DNA from 4 places in the Streptomyces sp. NPDC051684 genome. Region 1 is predicted to be linked to each of the others. Evidence: riboswitches for the same ligand, from Rfam matches in the RefSeq annotation. Region 1 holds a riboswitch; each other region holds the start of a gene.
What was found. A riboswitch is a leader RNA that binds a small molecule or an ion and turns the genes downstream of it on or off. The one in region 1 is predicted to bind cobalamin.

Region 1 (3,426 bases):
CCGGGGCGCCCGGCCCAGTTCATCTTCCGTTCACTCGGGCTCTTTACGTTCCAAGTGCCACTGACGTCCAACCGAAGCCTGGGTAAATGGAACACATCACGCTGCTCCTGGCGATCGTGATCGTTACCGCGCTGGTCTTTGATTTCACCAACGGTTTCCACGACACAGCCAACGCGATGGCGACGACCATCTCGACTGGCGCCCTCAAGCCGAAGACGGCGGTGGCCATGTCCGCCGTGCTGAACCTCGTCGGAGCGTTCCTCTCCGTCGAAGTGGCGAAGACCATCTCCGGCGGCATCATCAATGAGGACGGCCTCAAAACGGAGGTCATCTTCGCGGCGCTGGTAGGCGCCATCCTCTGGAATCTGCTGACCTGGCTGCTCGGCCTGCCGTCCAGCTCCTCGCACGCACTGTTCGGCGGCCTCATCGGCGCCGCGGTCATGTCGATGGGCTGGTCCTCGGTCAACGGCGGCACGGTCGTCACCAAGGTGCTGCTGCCCGCGGTGGCCGCGCCGCTCGTCGCCGGCATCGCCTCGATGCTGGCCACCCGCCTCACGTACCGCATCAGCAAGAAGACGGACGAGAAGGCGACCGCCAAGGGCTACCGCGCCGGGCAGATCGCCTCCGCTGGCCTCGTCTCCCTCGCGCACGGCACGAACGACGCGCAGAAGACGATGGGCATCATCACCCTCGCCCTGATCACCGGCGGTGTCATCGCGCCGCACGCCGACCCGCCGATGTGGGTCATCGTCTCGGCCGGTCTGGCCATCGCGCTGGGCACGTACCTGGGCGGCTGGCGCATCATCCGCACCATGGGCAAGGGCCTCACCGAACTCGCGCCGCAGCAGGGCTTCGCGGCGCAGACCAGTGCGGCGACCGCGATCCTCGCCTCCTCGCACCTGGGCTTCTCGCTCTCCACCACGCAGGTCTGCTCCGGCGGTGTGATGGGCGCGGGCCTCGGCCGCAAGGGCGGTGTCGTCCGCTGGTCGACCGCCTCCCGGATGTTCATCGCGTGGGGTCTGACCCTGCCGGCCGCCGGACTGGTCGGCGCGGGCGCCGAGTTCCTGACCAAGCAGGGCCCGTGGGGCATCGGCCTCACCGCCGCGCTGCTCGTGGCCGGTTCCGGGATCATCTGGAAGCTGTCGCGCCGCGACTCCATCGACCACACCAACGTCACCGCGGACGACCCGCACGCCACCCCCGCGCAGGAGGCCCCGGGCGTCGTGACGACCGCGATCGCCTCGGTCACCCCGCCGCCGGTGGGCACGGTCGAGACGTTCGAGTCGGAGGCGAAAATACCCGCCCAGCCAAAGGCCGGTGCGGTGAACGACCCCGCGCGCCCCGCCGGCGCCACGCTGTAAGGAAGCAGGACCGGTATGAAGATCGACTGGGCGGCTCTCGGCTCCGTCTTCGGTGTCTCCCTCGTGGTCACCGTGGCCCTCGTCGGCCTGTTCACCCTCGGCATCGTGGGTCTCTCCAAGCGGGAGTCGGCGGCGCGTGAGGGCGGCTCGGCGACCGTCGCGACCTCCGGGGCGTACGTCTGCTTCGCGCTCTGCCTGGCGGCCGTGGCCTACGGGATCTACCTGATCGTGGCCTGACCCGGCACAGGGCATACGAAGGCGGGGTGCGGGACGTTCGGCGTCCGGCACCCCGCCTTCGTGCGCCTCAACAGCAAGTTGACGTGCCAACTCGGAGCGTGGTGGACTTCCCCCGCCATATACGGCAGCAGTTGAGGAAGCCGGTGCGAATCCGGCGCGGTCCCGCCACTGTCAGCCCCCCCCTTCTCCAAAGGGGCGAGCCAGGAACTCTCGCTGCCGGTCTCGTCGAACCAGGGCGTGGACACCCTGAGTGAGGACACCTACCGCCATGCTTGCCCCACGCGGCAACTGGCGGCGCGAGCGCGTGTATGCGTGCGGTGCCGCCGCCGGGATCTTCGCCGACCTTCTGTTCGGCGATCCGCGCCGTGGGCATCCCGTCGCCGGATTCGGGCGCGCCGCCGCGGCCGTCGAGCGGACACTGTGGCGCGACCACCGTGGCACGGGCGCCCTGCACACCCTCGTGTGTGCCGGAGGCGCCGCCGCCCTCGCGGCCGCCGCCTCCCGTGTCGTACGCCACTCCCCCGCCGCATCCGTCGCGCTGATGGCCGCCGCCACCTGGGCCGTCGTCGGCGGCACCTCGCTCGGCCGCGAGGCGCGCGGCGTCGGGTCCGCCCTGGAGGCCGGCGACGTGGAGCTGGCGCGGGAGCTGCTGCCCCGGCTGTGCGGCCGTGACCCGCAGGGGCTCGACGCCGACGGAATCGCGCGCGGCGTCGTCGAGTCCGTCGCCGAGAACACCTCCGACGCCGTCGTGGGCGCGCTCGTGTGGGGCGCGCTCGGCGGGGTGCCGGGCCTGGTCGCCTTCCGCGCCGTGAACACGCTCGACGCGATGGTCGGCCACAAGTCCGCGAGGTACCGGCGGTTCGGCTGGGCCTCGGCCCGCCTCGACGACGTGGCCGGCTGGCCGGGCGCCCGGCTGACCGGCGCCCTCGCGGTCCTGGCCGGTGGCAGGCACCGGCAGTCCCTCGACGCGTGGCGGGCGGACGCGCGGCGCCACCCCAGCCCGAACGCCGGCGTCGTCGAGGCGTCCTTCGCGGGGGCCCTCGGGGTGCGGCTCGGCGGGACGCTGGCGTACGGCGGCCGGGTCGAGGACCGGCCGGTGCTGAACGCGCCGGGGCGCGCGGTCGAGGTGCGTGATGTGGATCGGGCCGTGCGCTTGTCACGGCGGGTGTCTCTGTTGGCGTTGGGAGTCTGTGTGGGTGCGCGACTGATACGAGCGCAGGGGCGGCGATGACGGGCGGCGGACTGCTCGTCGCGGGGACCACCTCCGACGCGGGCAAGAGCGTCGTCACCGCCGGGATCTGCCGGTGGCTGGTGCGCCAGGGCGTGAAGGTCGCGCCGTTCAAGGGCCAGAACATGTCCCTGAACTCGTTCGTGACCAGGGAGGGCGCCGAGATCGGGCGGGCGCAGGCCATGCAGGCGCAGGCCGCGCGGGCCGAGCCGAGCGCGCTCATGAACCCCGTCCTGCTCAAGCCGGGCAGCGACCGCAGCAGCCAGGTCGTCCTCATGGGCAAGCCCGTGGGCGAGTTGAGCGCGCGGGGCTACCACGGAGGGCGGCAGGCCTCGCTGATGGACACCGTCGTCGGGTGCCTGGAGGAGCTGCGGGCCACCCACGACGCCGTGATCTGCGAGGGCGCCGGATCGCCCGCCGAGATCAATCTGCGGCGCACCGACATCGTGAACATGGGGCTCGCGCGGGCGGCGCGGCTGCCGGTGCTCGTCGTGGGCGACATCGACCGGGGCGGGGTCTTCGCCTCGTTCTTCGGGACGACGGCGCTGCTCGCCCCCGAGGACCAGGAGCTGCTCGCCGGGTTCCTCGTGAACAAGTTCC
Region 2 (3,426 bases), on a different contig from region 1:
GGCGTACACAGCTGCTGGAATTCAGCGCAGCGCGGCAATCAGCGCATCGCTCGCCGAGCACCACACTTGGCGCGCTTCGCCGAACCCGTGGCGCAGCAGTGTGTCGATGTGCCATTGGGTGGCGGTCGGGCGATCCCGGTGTGATGGGTCCGTGCGGGCCTGTCGCGGATCGCCCAGCAGGGCGAAGCGCTCGACGGCCGCGTCGGCGAGGTGCGGGTCGCGCGCTGCCTCGCCCCACCAGTCGGCCCAGTCGAGAGAACCCGACTGCCGCTGGTGGGTCTGGCGGTCGGTGTGGAGGGCGGCCAGGGCGGCGTTGAGGCGGGGCGCGGACTCGTCCTTCATGTGGTCGGCGTTGAGGAAGATTCCACCGTCGCGCAGCAGGCGGGCCAGATCGCCGTAGAGCCGGTCGAGGGGTTCGGTGTCGAGCCAGTGCAGGGCGGTGGCGGTGACCACGGCGTCGTACGACGTGTGGGGGAGGCGTTCGGTCCAGGCGGCGTCGGTCAGGTCGGCCTCGGTGAAGGTGACGCGGTCGTCGCCGGCGAAATGGCCGCGGGCGATGGCCAGCAGGAGCGGATCGATGTCGACGCAGGTGACGGTCGCTTCGGGGAGCCGGCGCAGCAGGCGGTCGGTGATACTGCCGGTGCCGCAGGCCAGATCGAGGACGCGCGGAGCGGTGCCTGCCACGGCCTCGACCGTGTCGATCATGACCCGGAACCGCTCCTCCCGGTCGGGCATGTACCACTCCTGCTGGCGGTCCCAGCTGGTCTGCCAGTGCTGCCAGCCGTCGAGAGGTGTTGCTGTCATGAGTGTGGCTGTCCCTTTCCTGGTGCTTCGCGCGGAGCCTGCGTGAGGCTCCGGGCCGTCCGCTGTCGGCGCCGGTGGACATTGTGGGCAGAGCCGCGACAGGTGCGTACGACCGCCCCCACCGACCGCCGGGGAACCGGGTGCCGGTCCCCATCGCCCCGTACGCCACAATGGGCGCACAGGGCGACGGGGACCAGGAAGCCGGTGCGATTCCGGCGCGGTCCCGCCACTGTGACCGGGGAGCGATCCTTCTGCACGCCACTGTCCGCGAGCGCGGACGGGAAGGCGGAGGCGAGCGACGATCCGGGAGCCAGGAGACTGACCCGTCGCCGGTCTGACGTCAGGGGCGAGGACACCCCGGAGAGGATCGACTGTGACGACGCATGCCCGGACGGAGCCGGGGCGGCGCCCGGAGCCCGGTCGCAGAGGTGTGCTCGCCGCCGGCGGTGCGCTGGCGCTCGCGGGGACCGGCCTGCTCAGTGGCTGTGGCGGCGATACGAAGGACGGCGGCGGAGGTGATCGGTTCCGCGCCGCGTTCACGTCGGGCGGCTCGCAGGAGACCCTCGATCCGCACGTCGCCCCGAACTTCGTCGACCAGGCCCGTGCCAAGGCCCTGTACGACACGCTCGGCACGTACGCCGACGACATGTCCGTCCGTAAGAGGCTCGCGGAGTCCTGGGAGAGCGACGCCTCGGGAACACGGTGGAGCGTACGGCTGCGCAAGGCCCGGTTCCATGACGGGAAGCCGGTCACCGCCAAGGACGTTCTCTACAGCTACCGGCGCGCGGCCGACCCCGAGGTCGGCTCGCCGTCGCAGGTCCTGCTGTCCGCGATTGACTTCACCGCGAGCAAGGCGGACGGCGACGGGTCCGTCGTCTTCGTTCTCAAGGCGCCGAACTTCGAGTTCCCCACCGTGTTCGCGGGCCCTGGCACCGAGATCATCCCGGACGGGACGACGGACTTCCGCAAGCCCATAGGCTCCGGCCCCTTCACCTACGTGTCCTTCACGCCGGGCGGCACCGCCCGCTACAAGCGCTGGGCCGACCACTGGGGCGGCGCCCCGCACATAGCCGAGCTGGAGATCGTTCCCGCGAACGAGGAGTCCGCGCGGCTCAACGCCCTCCTGTCCGGCCAGGTGCACTACGCGGCTGACATGGCCGGGGCCTCCGTGGAACGGCTGAAGAAGGACGGCTCGACGCGCCTGCTCACCGCGAAGCGCGCCACCGCACAGCAACTCCTGCTGCGCACCGGCCGCAAACCGTTCGACGACCCGCGCCTCATACGTGCCGTGCAGCTGGGCATCGACCGGCAGGCGCTCGTCCGCATCGCACTGGCTGGACACGGCGAAGCCGGCAACGATCTCTTCGGGATGGGACTGCGCGGCTACCCCGACGACCTCACGCCCCGCGAACGGGACGTCGACGCGGCGCGCAAGCTGGTGAAGCAAGCAGGCGCGGACGGACTGCGCATCACCGTGGAGACCAGTTCGGTCGACGCGGCATGGGAACCCGCGGCGGACCTGATGGCGCGGCAGCTGCGGGAGATCGGGCTGAGGCTGACCGCCAACACCCGGGCATCCAGCACCTACTTCAGCGAGATCAAGACCAAGGGCGTCGCCGCCTTCAACACCACCTCCACCCTGCCCGTCTCCGACTTCCTCCAGCAGCGGGTCCGCGGGGGAGCGGCCCGGAACCAGACCCAATACGCCTCGAAGAAGTTCGACGCGCTCCTCGACCGCGCGCGCACCACCCGTGACGAGCAGGAGCGGCTGGGCCTGCTCGCCCGCGCGCAGAAGATCGCCCGCGACGAGTCCGGACTGCTGGTGTGGGCCTTCTCCGACGCCAACGACGCCATCAGCCGTTCGGTCGGCGGGCTGCGCGCGGCGCCGCCGAACTCGCACAACTGGGCCCGCTTCGACCGGGTCCGCCTGGCCTGACGTGCGCGGCTACGTACTGCGGCGCTCCCTCTTGGCGCTCTTGCAGTGCCTGGTGGTGCTGGTCGCCGTGTTCGCCGTTGGCGCGCTGCTGCCCGGCGACACGGCCGACGTGCTGCGCGGTGAACTCGGCACGCCGGAACAAGTCGCGGCGCTGCGCCAGCAGTTGGGGCTGGACGAACCTGCCTGGCCCCGCTTCTGGCACTGGCTCGGCCACCTGCTCACCGGCGACCTGGGGCACTCGCTGACCACCGGGCTGCCGGTGGGCGACGACATCGGCCGCCGGATCGGCGTGACGCTGCTCCTGGGCGTACCGGCGCTGATCCTGGTCACCGTACTGGCGCCGCTGCTCGGCACGGTCTCGGGGCTGCGAGAAGGCAGTCGGCTCGACCGTGCCCTGAACACGGCCACGGTGCTGCTGCACGCCGTGCCCGAGTTCGTGCTCGCGCTGCTGCTGGTCGCCTCGGTCTCGCTCGCGGCCGGGCTGCTTCCGGCCACCGCGGTCGGAATGGACACGGCAGGTCTGCTGCGGCAGCCGTCCGTCCTGGTGCTTCCCGTGGTCGTACTCACGGCACGGCACCTCTGCGATCTGGCCCGGCAGGTCCGCGCCGGAGTCGCGGGGGAGCGGCATGGCCCCGTAGCCGAGCACTTGCGGCTGCTCGGGGTACGGGAGCGCACGGTGGTGCTCC
Region 3 (3,426 bases), on a different contig from region 1:
TTGAAGGAAGGGAGTGCCACGGCGGGATTCGCGGTGGCCTTCGAAAGGATCAGGACTGCAGTGCGCATGGATCGGTCCTCACGCTCGGGGACGCGCGGCCGGCTGCCGCGTCGAGATCAGTGCAGCAGCGGGCCGGGCGCCCCGGCAACCGATTTATCCGGCGTCGGCCATCCGCGCCGACCACCGCTGCTCGACCTTGGCGAGCCGCCAGTAGGCGAGGGCGGCCACCCACACCGCGACGAACAGACCGACGATGACGTACCCGACGTTGTCGAGGTCGAGCCCGGCGATCCACCCGGTCACCGCGTCGCTCAGGTCGAGCTTGTCGTGCAGGACGCCGACGAGTTCGATGGTGCCGATGAAGAACGCGACCGCGATGGACAGGCCGGTGATGGTGAGGTTGTAGAACACCTTGCGCACCGGGTTGGAGAACGCCCACTGGTAGGCGAAGTTCATGAACGTGCCGTCGAGCGTGTCGAACAGGCTCATGCCCGCGGCGAACAGCAGCGGCAGGCACAGGATCGCGTACCACGGCAGGCCCGCCGCGGCGCCGCTGCCCGCCATCACCATCAGCGTCACCTCGGTCGCGGTGTCGAAGCCGAGCCCGAAGAGGAAGCCCAGCGGGAACATCTGGCCGGGCCGGGTGATCGACTTGGTGAAGCGGCCGAGGATCCGGTTCATGAACCCGCGCGAGTCCAGGTGCTCCTCGAGCCGCCGCTCGTCGTACGAGCCCGCGCGCATCGCCCGGAAGACCTTCAGGATCCCCATCAGGGCAACGAGGTTGAGCGCCGCGATGAGGTACAGGAACGTACCGGAGACGGTCGTGCCGACGACGCCGAGCACCTGGTGGGTGGTCGAGCCGTCGTTCAACAGCGTGCCGGCGAGCGCCGCGCCGCCCGCGACGAGCGCCGCCATCGCGACGACCACGCTGGAGTGGCCGAGCGCGAACCAGAAGCCGACCGAGACGGGCCGCTTGCCGTCGGCCATCAGCTTGCGGGTGGTGTTGTCGATGGCGGCGATGTGGTCGGCGTCGAAGGCGTGCCGCATCCCGAGTGTGTACGCCGTGATGCCGAGGCCGATGCCGAAGGCCTTGTTGCCGACTTCGTAGTGCTCGGGGACGACGAGCAGGAAGAGCACGCCGAACGCGACGACGTGCAGCGCGGCGATCACCGCGATCAGGCCGGCCGTGCGCAGCGTGTCCTCGCGGCGCCAGCGGAAGGCAGGGGGAGGGGTGTTCAGGGCAGGGGTCGGGGAGTTCCCGGGCAGGGTCATGCGTCGATCACGCTCCAGCACCTCGTGGATCACTTCGTGAGATGCCGCGGCCGGTCTCCTGGCTTACGGGCGTGCCCGCCGTTCCGGCCTTCCCAGCGGCTGGTGGCCGCCAGTGGCGTACAGGATGGAACGGCGCGCTCCGGACGTCGCTGTCCGAAACCCGATCACAGTGGCGAGGGCCGCTCCGGAATGGGCCCCTGAGGGGCCGTCACCGGTCTTCCCGAGCACCACGGCCCGACCACCCTACTACCTAGTCGGAAGCGCGCTCACGGGCCCGGCGGATCTCCTCGTATGCCTTCTCCCGGCCCTCCCAGTTGGAGCCGTCGACCGACTTGCCGGGTTCGAGATCCTTGTAGACCTCGAAGAAGTGGGTGATCTCCAGGCGGTCGAACTCGGGGATGTCCTCGATGTCCCGGGTCGCGTCGTGCCGCGGATCGTGCGCGGGTACGCACAGGACCTTCTCGTCCGGGCCCTTCTCGTCGCTCATCACGAACATGCCGATCGCCCGGCACTCGATGGCGCAGCCGGGGAACGTCGCGTCGCCGGTCAGGACGAGCGCGTCCAGCGGGTCGCCGTCACCGCCGAGCGTGCCCTCGATGTAGCCGTAGTCCGCGGGGTACTGCGTCGACGTGAACAGCATCCGGTCGAGCCGGATCCGGCCGAGATCGTGGTCCATCTCGTATTTGTTCCGGGACCCCTGCGGGATCTCCACGATCACGTCGAACGCCTCGGCGCGTGCCTGACTGCTGCCCAATGTGGCCTCCTTGCCGCATTCCGACGCCCCCGAGTGTGCGCCGTGGCGGGCGAGGGCGGAACCCCTCAGGCGGCCGGGGGAATGGGGAATTCGAGTTCGGGCCGGTCCCAGGCGACGGCCGGCGGGCGCGCGGGCACCGTGCCGGTGCGGTGCGCGCCCATGCCGCGGTAGAAGCCCTCGGCGGGCGGGTGCGCGACGACCCGGACGTGGTCCAGGCCCGCCGCCAGGGCCTGCGCCCGCATGTGGTCGACGAGCAGCCGCCCGATGCCCCGGCCCTGCGCCTCGTCCGCGACGAACATCAGGTCCAGCTCCGGCGGCTCGGTGAGCAGCGCGTAGAAGCCGAGCACCCGCTCGTCGGCCACGTCCACGGCTACGTGGACGTGGTGCGCCTCGATGTAGTCGGGGCCCACCCGGTAGCCCGCGACCATGGAGGCGTAGGGGTCCCGGTAGGCGGTGGAGCCGCGCACGAGGCGGGTGAGGCGCCGGGCGTCCCGGGCGGTGGCCCGCCGGACGCTGACGGCCGGGGGCCCGCCACGGCGCGTAATGCTCGCGTTCATGTGTCGAGTATTACGTACTCGGGGGCGGGGTCAGGCGGTGGGCACCGTGGAGTGCGCCTGGCGCAGGAACGCGGCGTTGTCCGGGCTCTGGCGCAGCTTGTCGAGCAGGGCCTCGTAGGAGGCGGCGGGGTCGCGGCTCTGCAGGGCGCGCCGCAGTCCGCGGGTGACGGTCAACTCGGCGGCGGGGAGCAGGAGTTCATCGCGGCGGGTGCCGGAGGGGGTGAGCTCGACGGCGGGGTGGACGCGGCGCTGCGCGAGGACGCGGTCGAGGCGCAGCTCCATGTTGCCGGTGCTCTTGAGCTCCTCGAAGTAGTAGTCGTCGGCGCGGGAGCCGGTGTCGACGAGGGCGGTGGCGAGGATGGTCAGGGAGCCGGCCTCCTCGGCGTCGCGGGCCGCGCCGAAGAAGCGCTTCGGGCCGTGCAGGGCGGCGGCGTCGACACCGCCCGACAGGGTGCGGCCGCTGGCGGAGGCCGCGTTGTTGTGCGCCCGGCACAGCCGGGTGAGGGAGTCGAGAAGGATCACCACGTCGCGGCCCTGCTCGGTGAGGCGCTTGGCGCGCTCCACGGCGAGTTCGGCGAGCGCGATGTGCGCCTTCGCCGGGCGGTCGAACGTCGAGGCGTACACCTCGCCGCGCACGGAGCGGCGCATGTCGGTGACCTCCTCGGGGCGCTCGTCGACGAGCACCACCATGAGGTGGACGTCGGGGTGGTTCGCGGCGAACGCGGCGGCGAGCTGCTGCAGCAGCACCGTCTTGCCGGTCTTCGGCGGCGCGACGATCAGGCCGCGCTGTCCCTTGCCGATGGGTGTGAACAGGTCGACGACGCGTCCGGCAAGCCCGGCGGC
Region 4 (3,426 bases), on a different contig from region 1:
CTGGGTCTCCGGCCGCACGCCGGCGGTCGTCAGCCGGAACGCCTCGGTGGCCCAGGCCAGGTACGAGGCGTGGTCCGCCGCGCGCAGCGGAAGGGTCTCGCGCAGGGCGGGCTCGTCGACCTGGATGACGGAAGTCCCATTCGTCTCAAGGTCGTTGACCTCGTCACGCAGGGCGAGTGCGACCTGGCGTGCGGTGTCGCCGAGCGGCTGGTCGTCGCGGACAAAGGACCAGGCGAGCATGGTCACGGGCCCGGTCAGCATGCCCTTGACGGGGCGGTCGGACAGCGACTGGGCGTACGTGGTCCAGCGCACCGTCATGGGGTCGGGGCGGGAGATGTCGCCTGCCAGGACCGGCGGCCGGACATAGCGCGTGCCGTACGACTGCACCCAGCCGTGCTGCGTCGCCAGGTAGCCGGTGAGCTGCTCGGCGAAGTACTGGACCATGTCGTTGCGTTCGGGCTCACCGTGCACCAGGACATCGATCCCGGTCTTCTCCTGGAAGGAGATGACGTCCCGGATCTCGTTCCTGATGCGCTCCTCGTAACCCGCGGTGTCGATCCGCCCGGTCCGCAAGTCGGCTCGTGCGGTGCGCAGTTCGGTCGTCTGCGGGAACGAGCCGATGGTGGTGGTCGGCAGCAGCGGCAGCCCGAGGTGGGCACGCTGGGCGACAGCCCTTTCCGGATACGCCTGGGCGCGACGCGTGTCGGACCCGGTGACGGCGGCGGCGCGGTCCCGCACCGCGGGGTCGCGGGTGATCGGCGAGGTGGCGCGGGAGGACAGGGCGGCGCGGTTGACGGCGAGTTCGGCGGTGATCGCGTCCGTGCCCTGGGCGAGGCCCCTGGCGAGCGTGGCGATCTCGGCCGTCTTCTGGCGGGCGAAAGCGAGCCAGCGCAGGATCTGCGGGTCGATGTCGCGCTCCAGGGACGCGTCGAGCGGGACGTGCAGCAGCGAGCAGGAGGCGGCGACGTCGACCCGGTCGGCGAGGCCGAGCAGGGTGCCGAGCGTGGCGAGGGACTTCTCCAGGTCGTTGACCCAGATGTTGCGGCCGTTGACGACGCCGGCGACGAGGCGCTTGCCGGGCAGTCCGCCCACGGCGGCGAGCGCGTCGAGGTTGGCGGCGGCTGCGTCGGTGAAGTCGAGGGCGAGGCCTTCGACGGGCGCCTTGGCGAGCACGGGCAGGGCGTCGCCGAGCCGGTCGAAGTAGGAGGCGACGAGGAGCTTGGGGCGGTCCGTGAGGGCGCCGAGGTCGCGGTAGGCGCGGGCGGCGGCGTTCAGCTCGGCCGGGGTGCGGTCCTGGACCAGGGCGGGCTCGTCGAGCTGCACCCACTCGGCTCCGGCCGCACGCAGATCGCCGAGGACCTCTGCGTACACGGGCAGCAGCCGGTCGAGCAGCGTCAGCGGATCGAAGTCGGCCGCGACGCCGGGCGCGGGCTTGGAGAGCAGGAGATACGTGACCGGGCCGACCAGGACCGGCCGGGCGGTCAGCCCCAGAGCGAGGGCTTCCTTGAGTTCCGTGACCTGCTTGGTGGAGTCGGCGGTGAAGACCGTGTCCGGGCCCAGTTCAGGGACCAGGTAGTGGTAGTTCGTGTCGAACCACTTGGTCATCTCCAGCGGCGCGACGTCCTGGGTGCCGCGGGCCATGGCGAAATAGCCGTCCAGGGCGTCGGCGTCCACCGCGGCGCGGTGGCGCTCGGGGATGGCGCCCACCATCACGGTGGTGTCGAGGACGTGGTCGTAGTACGAGAAGTCGCCGGCCGGGACTTCGGCGATGCCCGCGTCAGCGAGTTCCTGCCAGTTGGCGCGGCGCAGATCGGCGGCGGTGGTCCGGAGGGCGTCGGCGGTGACGCGGCCCTTCCAGTACCCCTCGATGGCCTTCTTGAGCTCGCGGTTCTGGCCCTGGCGGGGGTAGCCGTACACGGTGGCCCGTGCTGCCGCGGCTGCGGTCTTGGTGGTCACGGAGATCTCCTTCGAGAGACGTATCCCTGGGGGTCCCGAGGACCTGTACGGAACGAAGGAGTGACACAAACGGCGGTTCGACCTCGCGCGGCAAAGGCGCGGTCGTCCGCTGCATATGTACGCCGACCCGCCCACGAGGTCACCGGGATGTCCGTGCACGCGTCGTACGCACACGGGCAGGTGGCAGGTCTTCGGACTCGTGAGCACGTCCATCCGGACCGGACGGACACCTACTGGCCGTCGCTTCCCAGATCTCTTTCGCGAGATCCAGTGCGTATGACGGCGGTCGTTCCCACTCACCGCTGCGGGGCAGTCCCGGATTCCCACCGGGTTCCCTCTTGCGACTCCCCGCCTGGCTGACAGGGAGAACCAGCTGCGTGGGCCACCCTATGGGCCCATGGTCGACGATCACCAGAGCGTCCAGGATCCGGATGGTGAGATGAGACACGTCCAGACATGCGGCAGCGGGGGCGGGACACTGTCCTTCGCCGTGTCCCGCCCCCGCTCTGCAACCGCGGCCGGCCCTCATCCGGCCGCGGCACCCGGGCCCCTCAGCCCCGGTGGTCCTGGGTGGTGTCTCAGTGGTCGTACGTGTGGAAGCCGCGACCGGTCTTACGCCCCAACAGGCATGCTTCCACCATGCGTTGGAGGAGCGGTGGAGGTGCGTACAGAGGTTCTCTGAACTCGTCGTAGAGCGACTCGGCGATGGCCGCGACGGTGTCGAGGCCGATCAGATCGGCGAGCGCCAGCGGACCCATGGGGTGGGCGCAGCCCAGACGCATCCCGTTGTCGATGTCGGTCGCGGTGGCGAAGCCGGACTCGGTCATGCGGATCGCCGACAGGAGGTACGGGATCAACAGCGCGTTGACGACGAAGCCGGCACGGTCGCGGGAGCGGACGACGGTCTTTCCGAGCACGGTCCGCGCGAAGTCTTCCGCGCGGTGCGTCGTCTCGGCGGACGTGTGCAGCGACGGAACGACCTCCACCAACGGGAGGACCGGGACGGGATTGAAGAAGTGCAGCCCTATGACGTGATCGGCGCGCCCGGTCGCCATCCCCAGACGCATGATCGGGATCGAAGAGGTGTTGGTGGCCAGAATCGCCGACGGGTCCTCCACGATCTTGTCGAGCGCGGCGAACACCTCGGTCTTCGCATCGGGGTTCTCGACGACGGCCTCGATCACCAGTTGCCGATCGGCGAGATCGTCGAGCTCCCCGGTGTACGTCAGTCGGTCCTGCGCCTGCCGGGCTTGCTCGGCCGTCAGCTTGTCCCGGCGTACCGCCCGTTTCAGGGAGGTGGTGACCCGGTCGCGGGCATCGCGTGCCGCGAGAGCGTCCGCCTCGCACACGAGGGTGTCGAGTCCGGCCCGGGCGCAGACCTGCGCGATGCCAGCGCCCATCTGCCCGGCTCCCACGACACCGACGCGGCGGATGGCCCCGGTCACGCGTCGCGCTCCAGCGTCCGGACGA

Region 2: it holds a riboswitch for cobalamin, as region 1 does, so the genes downstream of both, ACIA8D_RS34030 (ABC transporter substrate-binding protein) here and ACIA8D_RS16215 (cobalamin biosynthesis protein) in region 1, are expected to answer to the same signal.
Region 3: it holds a riboswitch for cobalamin, as region 1 does, so the genes downstream of both, ACIA8D_RS27140 (HoxN/HupN/NixA family nickel/cobalt transporter) here and ACIA8D_RS16215 (cobalamin biosynthesis protein) in region 1, are expected to answer to the same signal.
Region 4: it holds a riboswitch for cobalamin, as region 1 does, so the genes downstream of both, metE (5-methyltetrahydropteroyltriglutamate--homocysteine S-methyltransferase) here and ACIA8D_RS16215 (cobalamin biosynthesis protein) in region 1, are expected to answer to the same signal.

What each region holds. Positions count from the first base shown of each region.
Region 1 is NZ_JBITCS010000011.1:192,465-195,890, reverse strand. It holds gene ACIA8D_RS16225 (anion permease) at 87-1,361, shown strand; gene ACIA8D_RS16220 (hypothetical protein) at 1,377-1,598, shown strand; cobalamin riboswitch at 1,683-1,829, shown strand; gene ACIA8D_RS16215 (cobalamin biosynthesis protein) at 1,867-2,829, shown strand; gene ACIA8D_RS16210 (cobyric acid synthase) at 2,826-3,426, shown strand, end outside.
Region 2 is NZ_JBITCS010000038.1:40,101-43,526, forward strand. It holds gene ACIA8D_RS34025 (class I SAM-dependent methyltransferase) at 22-804, opposite strand; cobalamin riboswitch at 997-1,125, shown strand; gene ACIA8D_RS34030 (ABC transporter substrate-binding protein) at 1,178-2,740, shown strand; gene ACIA8D_RS34035 (ABC transporter permease) at 2,742-3,426, shown strand, end outside.
Region 3 is NZ_JBITCS010000024.1:62,060-65,485, reverse strand. It holds gene ACIA8D_RS27140 (HoxN/HupN/NixA family nickel/cobalt transporter) at 154-1,272, opposite strand; cobalamin riboswitch at 1,303-1,519, opposite strand; gene ACIA8D_RS27135 (inorganic diphosphatase) at 1,523-2,026, opposite strand; gene ACIA8D_RS27130 (GNAT family N-acetyltransferase) at 2,092-2,583, opposite strand; gene rho (transcription termination factor Rho) at 2,614-3,426, opposite strand, start outside.
Region 4 is NZ_JBITCS010000038.1:31,875-35,300, forward strand. It holds gene metE (5-methyltetrahydropteroyltriglutamate--homocysteine S-methyltransferase) at 1-1,956, opposite strand, end outside; cobalamin riboswitch at 2,121-2,345, opposite strand; gene ACIA8D_RS34005 (3-hydroxybutyryl-CoA dehydrogenase) at 2,535-3,401, opposite strand; gene aceB (malate synthase A) at 3,398-3,426, opposite strand, start outside.